DNA from 3 places in the Bacillus sp. GW823-FHT06A10 genome. Region 1 is predicted to be linked to each of the others. Evidence: riboswitches for the same ligand, from Rfam matches in the RefSeq annotation. Region 1 holds a riboswitch; each other region holds the start of a gene.
What was found. Region 1 has a riboswitch for S-adenosylmethionine ahead of AC1Q8M_RS21280 (methionine ABC transporter ATP-binding protein). Riboswitches for the same ligand answer to the same signal wherever they lie in the genome.

Region 1 (4,887 bases):
AAACCAGGCTCGATATCTGTTTTAAATTTTAAGTTTTTCGGATTATCTGCAATATCTTTTGGAGTTGCATTAACTGGCTCTACTCCGTCTTTAATTTTTAAAATGCCTTCTTTTTGTAAAATTGCTAAACCACGTCCATGGTCAGTAACGGAATTACTCATAATGATTGTCGCCCCGTCTGGAAGTTCTTTTAGGCTCTTATACTTTTGAGAGTATACACCAATTGGTTCTAAATGAATTTTCCCCGCTATTTCAAAATCATATTTTTTATCTTTAATTTCTTTTTCTAAATACGGAATGTGCTGGAAGTAGTTTGCATCTAAATCCTTATCCGCTAACGATTTATTTGGTAATACGTAGTCTTGGAATTTTTTAATTTCTAACTCAATTCCTTTTTTCTCAAGTAACGGTTTTGCCTTTTCTAAAATTTCAGCGTGCGGTACGTTAGAAGCACCAACAACAAGTTTCTTTTCATCTTTATCTTTCCCGCCACAAGCAGCTAAACCAAAAATTGAAGTTGAAATAAGTGCCGTAAGTAATAATTTTTTCATTTGAAACATCCTCTCGTTTTTTATTATCGTTTATCTATTCGAGTCGTTAAACTATCACCAATCCACTGAATTAAAAATACAACTAGTAATACACAAATTGTCGCAACGATTGTTACATCGTTATTTCCTCGCTGGAATCCTTCTAAATAAGCAAGTGTTCCAAGACCACCAGCACCAACAACTCCCGCCATTGCTGTATAGCCTACTAAAGCAATTGTCGTAACCGTAATACCAGATACTAATGCTGGTAACGATTCTGGAATTAACACTTTCAAAATAATTGTGCTTGTTTTTGCTCCCATTGCTTTGGAAGCTTCAATTACACCTTTATCAATTTCGCGAAGTGCAATTTCAACCATTCTCGCGTAGAATGGTGCCGCTCCAATAATTAAAGCCGGCAGAGCTGCACTTGCTCCAAGAATTGTTCCAAGAAGAATCTTTGTGAATGGGATTAATAAAATAATTAAAATGATGAACGGTATAGAACGGAATATATTTACGAATGCTCCAATCACCGTATTAATTGATTTGTTTTCCCATAAATTATCTTTCGCTGTCATGAAAAGTAACAATCCTAAAATTAGTCCTAAAACAAATGTCGCAAGAGCTGCGATTGCCGTCATATATAACGTTTCACCAGTTGCTTCTAACATTTGATTCCAATCAACATTTGCGAGTAACTTATCCATGTGCAATCACCTCCAGCTCTACTTGATCTTGATGAATTCCTTCTATCGCTTGCTGGATCGCTGTTTCCTCACCATTTAAATGAACAACTAAACTACCGTAAGAACCGTTATTCGTTTGTGCGATATTTCCTTGCAAAATGCTAACTTCTATATCACTGCGTTGCATCAATCGTTGAAGGACTGGTCTTTCTACAGCCTCACCAATAAACTGCAAACGAATTACTTTTCCATCTGGATATTTTTCAATTAAACTTTCAATCGTTTCATTTGTATCTTCAGAATCTGTTAACTGCTGTACAAATCGTTTCGTAATATCTTGCTTCGGATTACGGAATACATCAAGTACTGGACCCGTTTCTACAATCTTTCCTCTCTCCATTACCGCCACTCGATTACAAATCTTTCGAATTACGTGCATCTCATGTGTAATGAGTACAATTGTTAAACCAAGGCGCTTATTAATGTCTAATAGTAAATCCAAAATTTGATCTGTCGTTTCTGGATCAAGAGCCGACGTTGCTTCATCACATAAAAGTACTTGTGGGTTGTTAGCTAATGCTCTTGCAATCCCAACGCGTTGTTTTTGTCCCCCGCTCAGCTGAGATGGGTACGCGTCTCCTCTTCCTTCTAATCCAACAAGATGAATTAATTCATCAACACGTTTTCTTCTCTTCGTTTTATCAACACCTGCAATTTCAAGTGGAAACTCTATATTTTCACGTACAGTTCGTGACCAAAGTAAGTTAAAGTGCTGAAAAATCATTCCGATTTCTTGCCTTGCCTTACGAAGTTCACTTCCTGTAATTGCTGATATAACACGATTCGCAATTGTAATTTGGCCAGAAGTCGGTTTCTCTAACTGATTAAACAATCTGATTAAAGAACTTTTCCCAGCGCCGCTATATCCGATAACACCAAATATTTCGCCTTTTTCTATTTTTAAATTGGCGTTATCTACAGCAGTGACATCACCGCTTTTCGCCTTATATATTTTCCTTACATTCTCTAATAGAATCATGATGTTCACCCCTTTTTTGTTTAGATAGACTCCGCATTTTTTTATTTTTGATGCGTGTAGTCCACCGCTATCACTACTTTTATTATTTGAATGTCCTCCACATTCAAACAACAAAAAACCTTTCCGCTTTAGAGAAGCAGAAAGGTTTATATGCGTATATAACAACATTATCCCTCTCTCTCATCTCTCAAAGCATTCGCTTTGCAGGAATTGGCACCATTTCAACATAAGTTGACGGTTGCCGGGCTTCACAGGGCACAGTCCCTCCACCTCTCTTGATAAGAGAAATCAGATTCAATTTTCGTCTGATTTGAAATTTATGAAATTGTCTATATTTTATGACTTGAATTGTATCAATATACGCTCACCATGTCAACAGAAATTTTCGCAAAAAATGAAACTTCAGAATTTTAAGCACCTACTGACATCGGTTTACATATATGAAACATCGATTCCACTAATAACATCGTTCGGTACGTTCCTGAATATTGTACACGTCCATCATTCATTAACATTTGCAATCGTACATTTCCATTCACCAATTGCTCTATATCTTTTTCATCTAAGCAAATGATTTGTTCCGTTCCTCTTTCCTCTTGTAGCAGCTCTATATAATCTCTTGAAATTTGTAACGAACAACTTTCATCTCTAAAGCGGAAATTAACAGTTTTCTCCTCTTGTCTTAAAAGCGGCTCTAAATGATATTGACCATTAGCGTAATTTACAAATGATTGAAGCAAAGAATATAATTTCACCCTAAATCACATCCTTCATATCACTTTCTATTACATACCATTCCCTCTCAATAAAGAGCAATCCTGTTATTTTCGCTCGACAAATACTGTATCCATCCTGCATCTCGACATATTTCCCAAGAAATATGTCGAGGCGGCAAAAATTTTGCCGCCTACTTTAATTCCGTATATAAATATTCAACCGAATGAAATGCATATATCTTCTTCATCAGTGTCCCATTTTCAAAAACAAGTAAACAAGGTACACTTTCAATCCCATACTCTTTCGCTAAATGCGGAGCATAATTTAAATCTAACATCCCAATTTTGAGGCCTTCAATTGTCATCTCAACGACTGTTAACATCTTTTTTGCTAATTGGCATGTTCCACACATTGGAGTATATACATATAACACTGTTTTTTCTTCATTCTCTATTAGGGCTGTAGCTTCGGCTCCTGTCCAATCGATCACTTCTATCATTCCTTACCGTAAATATTCTGTATAAACGTCAATGTCGGCTCCCCATAATACATTTGCTAAGTGTGTAGATGGCGCAGTTGCCACTTCTCGGTACGAGCGATCAATATAGATATGCTCGGCTTGCGGAAATTCTTTTCGAAATTGTTTCCTTAACTTTTCTCCAGCATCATCAGCATCCACTAGCACATACACTTCCTTATCAAAAAACTGATCAACGAGCTCATCCATTTTCGACAAACCAATTGTACCATTTGTACAAACAATTTCCACTGGTTCACGAATAATAGATTCAATCTTTCTTCTATCTGATGTACCTTCTACAATAATGACTTTTTCCACATAAATCATATGTCATCACCCGATCACCATATACTATACAACCTTGAACTTAGTATATAGTATATTCGTTATTTTCATGTTGTTTCCTGTTTATTTTTGCAAAAGAAAAGCGAAACCGACTGTTTAGCCCTGTTGGCTAAGGTTCTTCCGTACAGAAGACGCTTTTTGTCTTCTCGTGCGGAAGGTTCTTAGACATGAAGGGCTAGGAGTTGGAGCTAGACAATGAAAAGCGCAAGCGGCTCATTTAGATTGTGATGGGGATGGAGCTTCTGACGTAGAGGCGCTTTTTGCCTTGTAGGAAGAAGCGAAGCCACCGAACAATCTAGTCGCTGGAGCTAGACAACGAAAAACAAAAACGGCTAGACCTGCATAAAGATTAAACGAAAAAGTTTTTTCAAAAAACGTTCTCCTACACGATAATTAGTATATGATTCTACATTCATTATTTTACACAAAATAAAAAAGGACAGCACAAAGGCTGTCCTTTAGTCGACTATAATTAGTCTTGGTTTGTCATTTCTGCATATTTTTCTGCAGTTAATAACTTCTCAACTTGGCTTGCATCAGAAAGTTCAACTTTAACCATCCATGCACCCTCGTATGGAGATTCGTTAACAAGTTCTGGTTGGTCACTTAATTCTTCGTTTACTGCTACAACTTTACCGCTTACAGGTGCGTATAACTCAGAAACTGTTTTAACAGATTCTACGCTTCCGAATGGCTCGTCAGCTTCGATTGTTGCACCTACTTCAGGAAGTTCAACGAATACGATATCACCTAGCTCACCTTGTGCAAAGTGAGTGATACCGATAACAACTTCATTACCTTCAGTTTTTACCCATTCGTGTTCTTCAGAGTAACGTAAATTATTTGGAATGCTCATGACTGTACCTCCAGTGAATGTATTAATTATGTAAAAATACCTTATTGGTACTTTTTCCACACACTTTCAAACTGCTCTTCGTTAAAACCAAGTGTTACATTCGTTCCATCTGTTACAATTGGACGTTTGATCAACATGCCATCAGATGCTAAAAGCTCATACATTTCGTCTTCGCTTGCATCTTTCAACTT
Region 2 (4,887 bases), on a different contig from region 1:
AGCAATTTACCTACATCACTCATAATAGGATGATCAATTTGTTTTTTATACGTATGTACAGACGTTGCAAGCAAAACCGTATATGCGACAATGACCACTACTATCTTTCTTTTTTTCAAAGGACACTCTCCTTATTAGCAACAAAAAGAGATACCCGTTCTTTCAGGTACCTCTCTTGACAGTGATTACTTTGCTGCTGGCAATTGTATTGGATCAAATTTATCATACGATGTAAACTTCGCATCCGTAATAATGTGCGCTTTATCCTCACCATTGCTACTCATAACCATATCTATCTTTGCTGATTCATATTTAAAATCTTTTGTAATAATATATTCTCCATCTATTTCTTCTATCTTTGCATTTTGGCCTTGTAGCATTTGTTTCTGCTTTTCATCCATACTAGCTAACATACTCTCTGTCTCTTGCCCTTTTAATGCAAACTTCAGCTTATAATTATCTCCACTTTTCTCCATCTTCACTTTATTTAAAATTTCCGATGGAATCTCTAAATTATCTACCATTCCTTGAGTCGCATTCATTCCGTTAGCATTTAATTGTTCCTCTGGTACAGACATCACTTCACCCGTATTAGGATTTTTCAACTGACCAGCAATTTTGCCACCCACATCATAAACAACAACCTCTGTACCAGAAACATTCATTTCAGAACGAGAATTTTTTTGCTTCGGCTCTAATTGCATTTTGGCCTTTATTACATTCATCTCTGTTCCTTCAGCCTTTATTCCCACATCATATGTCATCGTTACATTTTCTTCGTTTTTAAAAGCTTCATTCGCTTTATTGAAAACATCCTTCGCTGTTAATTCCTTTTCTTTCTGCACAGCTTCTTTTTTCGGCTCATCAGTCTTTTTTGTTTTCTCATTACTACACCCTACTCCTAGACCGACTGCAAGTACTAAACTTGAAATTAAAATAAATTTTTTCATAACGTCCCCTCCTTCCCAAAAATAATATCATCTCTTTTCCTATGAAATCTATATAATTCGTAATATTCTTCTTTAAATTTATTTCCTATATAGCAACATGTTTGAGAAAAAGTTTAAATATGATGTAAATAATAACAACTCATTTCAGGAGGTCATTATGAAAGCTATTATTTGCACAAAGTATGGACCACCTAATGTTCTCCAGCTTCAAAATATAGAAAAGCCTAAACCTAAGAAAAATGAAGTATTAGTTAAAATTCACGCAACAAGTGTATCGACTGGAGATTGTAGAATACGTGGCTTTAATAGCCCCCTCTTATTTTGGATTCCTATGCGGATCATATTAGGTTTCAGAAAACCGAGAAAACCTATATTTGGCGTAGAGTTATCCGGTGAAATCGAAGACATTGGATCAGATGTAACACAATTTAAAAAAGGAGATCCAGTTTTTGCATTAACAGAACTAAACCTTGGTGGTTATGCGGAATACACATGCGTGCATGAAAGTGGATTAATAGCATTAAAACCTACCAATGTGACATATGAAGAAGCTGCCGTTATTCCTTTTGGCGGAACTTCAGCATTGCACTTCCTTAGAAAAGGACAGATAAAAAAAGGGCAACGAGTACTTATATACGGCGCCTCTGGGTCAGTAGGGACAGCTGCCGTACAGCTTGCTAAATACTTCGGGGCGACTGTCACAGCCATTTGTAGTAGTTCGAATTTCGATTTAGTAACAGCTTTAGGGGCAGACAACGTAATTGATTATATGAAAGAAGATTTTACTAAGCGGGGCGATCACTACGATATTATATTTGACGCAGTTGGAAAATATAATAAGTCTCTTTGTACAGATGCATTAATGCCTAATGGAAAATATGTATCTGTGAACGGAATGATGGCAAAGGTCAGTAAAGAAGATATGAACCTACTAAAACAACTAGCTGAAACAGAAAAGCTAAAACCTGTTATTGATAGAACTTACCGATTAGAAGAAGTTGTAGAAGCCCATACGTATGTAGAAATGGGCCATAAGAAAGGAAATGTTTCGATTACCTTAAAATAAAATATATTCTGAAAATACCATTGACAATTCTTTTTGTACGATTTACTATTAGTACCATATTCAAAACTACATACACATACTCTTATCAAGAGTGGCGGAGGGACTGGCCCGATGATGCCCGGCAACCGAGCTTATGAAGTATAAGCTAAGGTGCTAATTCCTGCAAAACGAGTTTTCGTTTTGGAAGATAAGAGAGGAATCTATTTCGTCTATTCGGCACCTCTCTTATTTTTGGGAGGTGCTTTTTATTTTGGAACGTATATGAAGGGGGATTTATAGATGAAAAAGGTATTATTAAGCATTGTAAGCGGAGCAGTATTATTATTAGGCGCATGTAGCGCGAGTTCAGATAAAGAGGTAAAAGCATTAGACGAGAAAAAGATTACTGTCGGTGTAACAGGTGGACCACATGAACAAATTTTTGAAAAGGTAAAAGAAGTTGCAGCAAAAGATGGTCTGGAAATTGACATAAAAGTATTTAATGATTATGTAGCGCCAAACGTATCTTTAGATGAAAAAAGCCTTGATGTAAATAGCTACCAAACAAAATCGTATTTAGATGTATTTAAAGCTGAACGCAATATGAAATTAGCTGAAGTATTTTCAACAGTAACATTCCCTATGGGCGTATATTCTAAAGATATAAAAGATGTAAAAGACTTAAAAGAGGGCGATGCAATTGCTGTACCCAATGACCCAACGAATGAACTGCGAGCTTTAAAATTATTTGAAAAAGCAGGGGTTTTAAAAGTTGATCCAAAGGCTACAGAAAAAGCGACTGCAAAGGATGTAATTGAAAACCCGAAAAATTTAAAGATTGTTGAATTAGAGGCATCTCAATTACCAACACAACTAAGTGAAGTGAAAGCAGCCGCAATCAATACAAACTTTGCATTAGGGGCAAAATTAAGTCCGGCGAAAGATTCTATTTTCCGCGAAGGAAAAGATTCACCATATGTGAACTGGGTCGTTGTTCGTAATGAAAATAAAGATGATGCCGTTGTAAATAAATTAAAGAAAGCTTATCAATCTAAAGGAGTAAAAGAGTTTATCGAGAAAAAATTTGATGGTTCAGTTTTACCATCTTGGTAGGAGCTGACGATAATGATTGAATTAAAAAACATATCCAAAGTATTTTCAACAAAAAAAGGGACTGTTGAGGCTCTTAAGCCTACTTCCCTTAAAGTAGAAAAAGGCGAGGTATTTGGAATCATTGGGTATAGCGGCGCTGGTAAAAGCACATTGATTCGATGTGTAAATTTATTAGAAAAACCAACGACAGGAAATATCATTGTAAACGAACAAGACTTAACAACGTTATCGACAAAAGAACTAGCAAAAGCGAGACAAAAAATCGGAATGATCTTTCAAGGATTCAATTTACTTAAAACTGTTAGCATCTATGAAAATATTGCATTACCTTTACGCCTTGCTGGTATTCCAAAAGTGGAAATTAAAAAAAGGGTAGAAAAATATTTACGCATTGTCGATCTTTTCAATCGAAAAGATGCTTATCCAAGTGAACTTTCTGGCGGTCAAAAACAGCGCGTTGCAATTGCACGTGCACTATCACATGAGCCTGAAGTGTTATTAAGTGACGAAGCAACGAGCGCTTTAGATCCAGAAACAACTGATTCTATTCTTGATTTGTTATTAAAGATTAACGAAGAAATTGGAATTACGATTTTACTCATTACACACGAAATGAACGTTATCCAACGTATATGCGACCGCGTTGCCGTTATGGAACATGGATCTGTAGTCGAAAGCGGGACTGTGAAAGATATTTTCACAAACCCACAACATGTAACAACGAAGAAATTTGTAAATAGCGCCTTTGCAGCTAAAATTCCAGAAGAGGTACAGAAAGAACTACAGAATACTGGAGAAATTGTAACACTTTCATTTATTGGCACTACTTCAGGTGAACCTGCCTTAGCTGTTGCCACAAAACGTTTCCAAGTGTATCCGAATATTTTATCCGGTAATATTACGCAGTTAAAACATGAAGCATATGGGAAATTAGTCGTTCATATGCAAGGAGAACAAAATGAAATCCACCGTGCTTTATCATTTTTACAAGAGCAAGGAATCATTGTAGAAGGAGGCAGAACAGATTATGGGAAACAAGTCCTTTTTGGATGAATGGGGTAAAGTCATATGGGAAGCCACAATTCAAACCTTTCAAATGACATCTATTTCATTACTCATCTCAATCCTTATTGCACTGCCACTTGGCGTCACACTTGTTTTAACGAGACCTGGTGGGCAGCGTGAAAATAAAATCATCTATCCTATTCTTAATACAGTTATTAATATCATTCGCTCTCTTCCATTTATCATTCTATTATTCTTCATCTTACCTTTTACAAAGTTTCTAATGGGAACATCCATTGGCGTGCAAGGTGTTATCGTACCACTTGTCGTCTTCACAGCTCCCTATATCGCACGTTTAATGGAGACAGCTTTACTAGAAGTAGATCGCGGTGTCATTGAGGCCTATCAAGCGATGGGAGTCTCTACTATAAAAATCATTTGGCACGTCATGGTTAAAGAAGCTCGTCCCTCCCTTGTACTTGGATTAACAATTGCAACGATTGGCTTAATCGGCGCAACAGCAATGGCTGGTCTTGTAGGTGCTGGCGGGCTAGGGGACTTAGCATATCGCTTCGGACATTTACGCTATGAACCTGAAGTAATGTATGCAACCGTCTTTATTCTAATTATCCTCGTTCAAGGATTACAGTCTTTAGGTAATGGGGTTGCACGAAGACTGAAGAAAGATTAAAAAAGAAGGTATCTCACCAGGGTGAGATACCTTCTTTTTATCTTTTAAATCCGCCTTCTGAATGAATAACTTGCCCCGTAATC
Region 3 (4,887 bases), on a different contig from region 1:
GCTTCCTTTAAGCTTTCATGTCCGCGAAATGGCGGATATTTATGATGAATGGTCTTTTCGGCAGCATCTTGTAAAGCTTTTACGATATGCTGCGGTGTTGGTTGATCTGGATTACCTTGACCTAGATTAATAACATCGTGACCAGCTGCAACGACTTTGTTAACTTTTGCAACAAGTGAAGCGAAAAATTGTGTTGGCAATGATGTTACTATCTCAGAAGGTTGAAATAATTTCATACTTTCCACCTCTTTTGAAAGTTGTTACAATTCTAGTGACAAATGATATAATCTTTCCAGTATTTTGTAAAGAAAAAAATAAGAATGGGGCTGAAAAAATGAAAGTCGCATGTATTCAAATGGATATTGTTTTTGGAGATGTAGAAAAAAATATTGAGAATGCTAAAAATAAAATAAGCGAAGCTATGAAGGAAAGGCCAGATGTTATCGTCTTACCAGAACTATGGACAACAGGATATGATTTAACGAGACTTTCTGAAATTGCAGATAGGGATGGAGTGGAAACGAAAGAAAAGTTAATAGAATGGGCGAAGCAATATGATGTACATATTGTTGGTGGTTCTATAGCAAAGCAAACAGAGCAAGGCGTTACAAATACGATGTATGTTGTAAATAATGAAGGACAGCTAGTCAACGAATATAGTAAAGTACATTTATTTCAGCTTATGGATGAACATAAATATTTAATAGCCGGTAATGGTACGGGCGAATTTAAGCTGGATGATGTTGAATGCGCTGGAACAATTTGTTATGATATTCGTTTTCCAGAGTGGATGCGTGTCCATACTGCTAAAGGGGCAAAAGTATTATTTGTTGTAGCTGAATGGCCATTAGTTCGTTTAGCACATTGGCGTTTGCTATTGCAAGCAAGAGCAGTTGAAAATCAGTGTTATGTTGTTGCATGTAATAGAGCGGGAAAGGATCCAAATAATGTATTTGCGGGTCATTCTTTAATTGTGGACCCTTGGGGTGAAGTTGTAGTAGAGGCGAATGAAGAGGAATCAATTTTATTTGGAGAGCTTGAATTCGAGAAAATTAAAGAAGTACGTAAAGGAATTCCAGTTTTTGCGGATCGCCGTCCAGAATTATACAAATAAAATGTTGACAAGTGATTTTTATTCTTGGTATAGTCTTCAACATAAAGTTAAAAATTCAAAAAATTATACAACTCTTATCAAGAGCAGGTGGAGGGATTTGGCCCGATGAAGCCCAGCAACCGACCGTAATACCATTGTGAAATGGGGCGTTTATTACGCCAAAAGGCACGGTGCTAATTCCAGCAGAAAGTAAAACTTTCTGGCAGATAAGAGGGGAGAAGATAAACTTCAAACCTCTTTCTTAGTGGAAAGAGGTTTTTCTATGTTAGAAAAACCTCTGAATTTAAAAAGGGGGAGAAGACGATGGGATATTATTCATTAACAGAAATAACAGCTGTACAATATGCGAAAGATCATGGCTATTTTGAAGCAAAGGCAAATGTCGTTTGTCATGAAATTGGAGACGGAAACTTAAATTACGTGTTCAAATTAGATGATGGAGAGAAATCAATTATAATAAAACAAGCACTGCCTTATGCGAAAGTAGTTGGTGAAAGCTGGCCATTGTCTATAAAAAGAGCAACGATTGAAAGCAAGGCATTACAAATTTTTGCACAGTATGTACCGGATTATGTTCCAGTAGTGTACAGTCATGATGAAGAGTTAGCGATAACGGTAATAGAAGACTTATCAAGACTAACAATTACAAGAAAAGGATTAATAGACGGAGAAGAATATCCGCTTTTATCCCAGCATATCGGCCGTTTTCTAGCACATGTTTTATTTTACACTTCAGATTTTGGTTTACAGTCAGAAGAGAAGAGGGTACTAGAAGGTACCTTTGTAAATCCGGACCTTTGTAAAATTACAGAGGAATTAGTGTTTACAGATCCGTTTGGACATTATGATACAAATGATTATGAGCCAGATTTACAGCTAGTGGTTGATGAACTTTGGAGTGATAAAACTTTAAAACTAAAAGTAGCACAATATAAATATAAGTTCTTAACAAGAAAAGAAACTCTTATTCATGGTGATTTACATACTGGTAGTATTTTTTCGTCACCTTCTGAAACGAAAGTGATTGATCCAGAATTTGCGACATATGGCCCATTTGGATTTGACATAGGTCAATTTATTGCAAATCTATTACTAAATGCTTTATCTAGAGAAGAAGAAAAAAGAAGTGTACTATTTTTCCATATAGAAAAGACGTGGAGTTATTTTGTAGAAAATTTTACAAAATTATGGATTGGAGAAGGTGTAGAAGCATATACGAAAGAAAAACAATGGTTACCAATTATTTTGCAAAATATCTTTACTGATGCAGTTGGATTTGCCGGATGTGAACTGATTCGTAGAACAATTGGTTTAGCTCATGTAGCAGATTTAGATGAAATAGAAAATAAAGAAACAAGAATTCAAGCTAAGAAACAAGCGCTATCCTTAGGTAAAGAACTAATAAAATATGAATCTAAAAGTGCTGATATTCAACTGTTTCGAACATTATTTCAACAGACAGTTTCAGGGGGCGTAAAAGCGTGAGTACAATTGTTACTGTTCCGAGATCTGTAAGCTGGAAAGGTGATGCAATTGCGGTATTAAATCAAACGAAATTGCCGCATAGCACAGAATACAAAACATTGACGACTATTGAAGAGGTTTGGAAAAGTATCGTAATGTTAGAAGTACGAGGAGCGCCTGCAATTGGAATTGTAGCTGCATTTGGCTTGGCGCTTGCATCAAAAAAATATAACACTGTACATATTGAAGAATTTCAAAAGAAGTTTAATAGAGATTGTAATTATTTAGGAACGTCACGCCCGACAGCAGTAAATTTATTTTGGGCAATTGATCGTATGAGAGAATCTATTCGAGAGATTACTACAATAAAAGAAGCACAAAAAACATTAGAAGAAGAAGCGCTTCGCATTCAGCAGGAAGATGAAGAGGTGTGCCGAAATATTGGGGAATATGCGTTAACATGTTTTAAAGATGGCGATAATATTTTAACAATCTGTAACGCTGGAAGTATCGCAACTGCCAGATATGGAACTGCATTAGCTCCCTTTTATATTGGAAAAGAGAAAGGTGTGCGTCTACATGTATATGCGTGTGAAACGAGACCAGTTTTACAAGGTGGTCGCTTAACGACCTGGGAATTGAAGCAAGCAAATATTGATGTGACCCTTATTACAGATAATACTGCAGCTCATGCTATTCAAACGAAAGAAATAAATGCAATTATTGTAGGGGCGGATCGAATTGTCGCAAATGGAGATACGGCAAATAAAATAGGGACAATGAATTTAGCTATTTTAGCAAAGCACTTTGATATCCCATTTTATGTTGCTGCGCCACTGTCAACATTTGATGTTACGAAAGAAACTGGAGCCGAAATAATTATTGAAGAAAGAGATGAAACAGAAGTTACGAAAATCTTTGGAAAACAAGTAGCACCAATTGGAACGAATGTTTATAACCCTGCATTTGACGTAACACCGAACGAATTAATTACAGGAATTATTACTGAGAAAGGTATTATAAGCGGGGATTATAAACGAGAAATTGCATCATTATTTGAAAAACAGGCTAATACATAATAGCTTGTTTTTTTATGCCTAAATGCATTGTTTTCTCTTACTTATATAATGAAAGGAGGAGAAGAGGATGGAAGAGTGGATCAAGATGATAGGTAATGTAGGGTTTCCAATTGTTGTAACATTATATTTACTCCACCGTATTGAAAGTAAATTAGAGGGGGTAATTGTTGCAATTGAGAAGCTCCCGCGGCAATTACTAAAGTACGAAGATCCTCGCAATAAAAAATAAAGTTTGCTCTTCTTGAGCAAACTTTATTTTTTATTGAGCAGTATAGCCACCATCGATAACGACAGCTTGACCAGTAATACCTTTAGCTTTTTCACTCGCTAAAAACATAGCATAATCAGCGATTTCTTGTACTTGTAATAAGCGCTTTTGTGGGACGAGTGGATAAATAACATCTTCTAAAACATTTTCAAGTGGTACATTTCGTGTAGTAGCTAAGTCTTGTAGTTGATTACGTACAAGAGGGGTATCGACATAACCAGGGCAAAGGGCATTAACAGTAATACCATGCGTAGCACCTTCTAAAGCGGCAACTTTTGTTAATCCAATTACGCCATGTTTTGCACTATTGTAGGCAGCTTTTCCAGCAAACCCGACAAGGCCGTTAATAGAAGCGACATTAATAATACGACCATATTTTTGTTGTTTCATAATCGGAAAGGCATGCTTAATTGCGATAAACGGAGCAATTTGCATAATTTGAATTAGTAGCTCAAACTTTTCCGTTGGAAAGTCTTCAATGGGTGAAACGTGTTGCATTCCTGCGTTGTTAATTAATATATCTAATGAACCGAAATGACTAACTGTTTGAGAAATTGATGCTGTAATTTCCTCTTCAGATGTAACGTCACATTTTAAACCGATAGCTTGAAAACCTTCACTTTGTAATTGCTCAGCAGCTTCTTTCGCACGTTCTTCAAGACGATCAGTAATCACAACTTTTGCACCTTCTTTTGCAAAAGCACTTCCCATTTCATATCCAATACCACTCGCAGCACCTGTTAAAAAGACAACTCGATTTGTAACCATGATGAAAAACATCCCTTCATAATAAAGTTTTCATAGTGCTCTATTTAGAGAGGTTATAATGAAAATCCTGCAAACATTTGGAAAAAATATCGTTAGCTATCTTGTTTTGCAAAATAGTCTTTGCTATACTATTTTGTAAAGCAAGATACTTACGTTTATCTATCTTGTAAAACAAGATAGTAGGAGGATTTGAA

Region 2: it holds a riboswitch for S-adenosylmethionine, as region 1 does, so the genes downstream of both, AC1Q8M_RS26330 (MetQ/NlpA family ABC transporter substrate-binding protein) here and AC1Q8M_RS21280 (methionine ABC transporter ATP-binding protein) in region 1, are expected to answer to the same signal.
Region 3: it holds a riboswitch for S-adenosylmethionine, as region 1 does, so the genes downstream of both, mtnK (S-methyl-5-thioribose kinase) here and AC1Q8M_RS21280 (methionine ABC transporter ATP-binding protein) in region 1, are expected to answer to the same signal.

What each region holds. Positions count from the first base shown of each region.
Region 1 covers NZ_JBXAHT010000003.1:85,574-90,460, forward strand. The annotation lists gene metQ (methionine ABC transporter substrate-binding lipoprotein MetQ) at 1-551, opposite strand, end outside; gene AC1Q8M_RS21275 (methionine ABC transporter permease) at 575-1,240, opposite strand; gene AC1Q8M_RS21280 (methionine ABC transporter ATP-binding protein) at 1,233-2,258, opposite strand; SAM riboswitch class I at 2,436-2,543, opposite strand; gene AC1Q8M_RS21285 (hypothetical protein) at 2,669-3,013, opposite strand; gene AC1Q8M_RS21290 (thioredoxin family protein) at 3,166-3,474, opposite strand; gene AC1Q8M_RS21295 (toprim domain-containing protein) at 3,478-3,822, opposite strand; gene gcvH (glycine cleavage system protein GcvH) at 4,313-4,696, opposite strand; gene AC1Q8M_RS21305 (arsenate reductase family protein) at 4,738-4,887, opposite strand, start outside.
Region 2 covers NZ_JBXAHT010000006.1:68,115-73,001, forward strand. The annotation lists gene AC1Q8M_RS26315 (FAD-binding oxidoreductase) at 1-119, opposite strand, end outside; gene AC1Q8M_RS26320 (DUF6612 family protein) at 186-950, opposite strand; gene AC1Q8M_RS26325 (NAD(P)-dependent alcohol dehydrogenase) at 1,108-2,016, shown strand; SAM riboswitch class I at 2,096-2,210, shown strand; gene AC1Q8M_RS26330 (MetQ/NlpA family ABC transporter substrate-binding protein) at 2,296-3,108, shown strand; gene AC1Q8M_RS26335 (methionine ABC transporter ATP-binding protein) at 3,121-4,161, shown strand; gene AC1Q8M_RS26340 (methionine ABC transporter permease) at 4,136-4,804, shown strand; gene AC1Q8M_RS26345 (SDR family oxidoreductase) at 4,842-4,887, opposite strand, start outside.
Region 3 covers NZ_JBXAHT010000002.1:772,554-777,440, forward strand. The annotation lists gene AC1Q8M_RS18910 (pyridoxal phosphate-dependent aminotransferase) at 1-236, opposite strand, end outside; gene AC1Q8M_RS18915 (carbon-nitrogen family hydrolase) at 251-1,114, shown strand; SAM riboswitch class I at 1,186-1,327, shown strand; gene mtnK (S-methyl-5-thioribose kinase) at 1,418-2,599, shown strand; gene mtnA (S-methyl-5-thioribose-1-phosphate isomerase) at 2,596-3,657, shown strand; gene AC1Q8M_RS18930 (YvrJ family protein) at 3,725-3,886, shown strand; gene AC1Q8M_RS18935 (3-hydroxybutyrate dehydrogenase) at 3,917-4,693, opposite strand.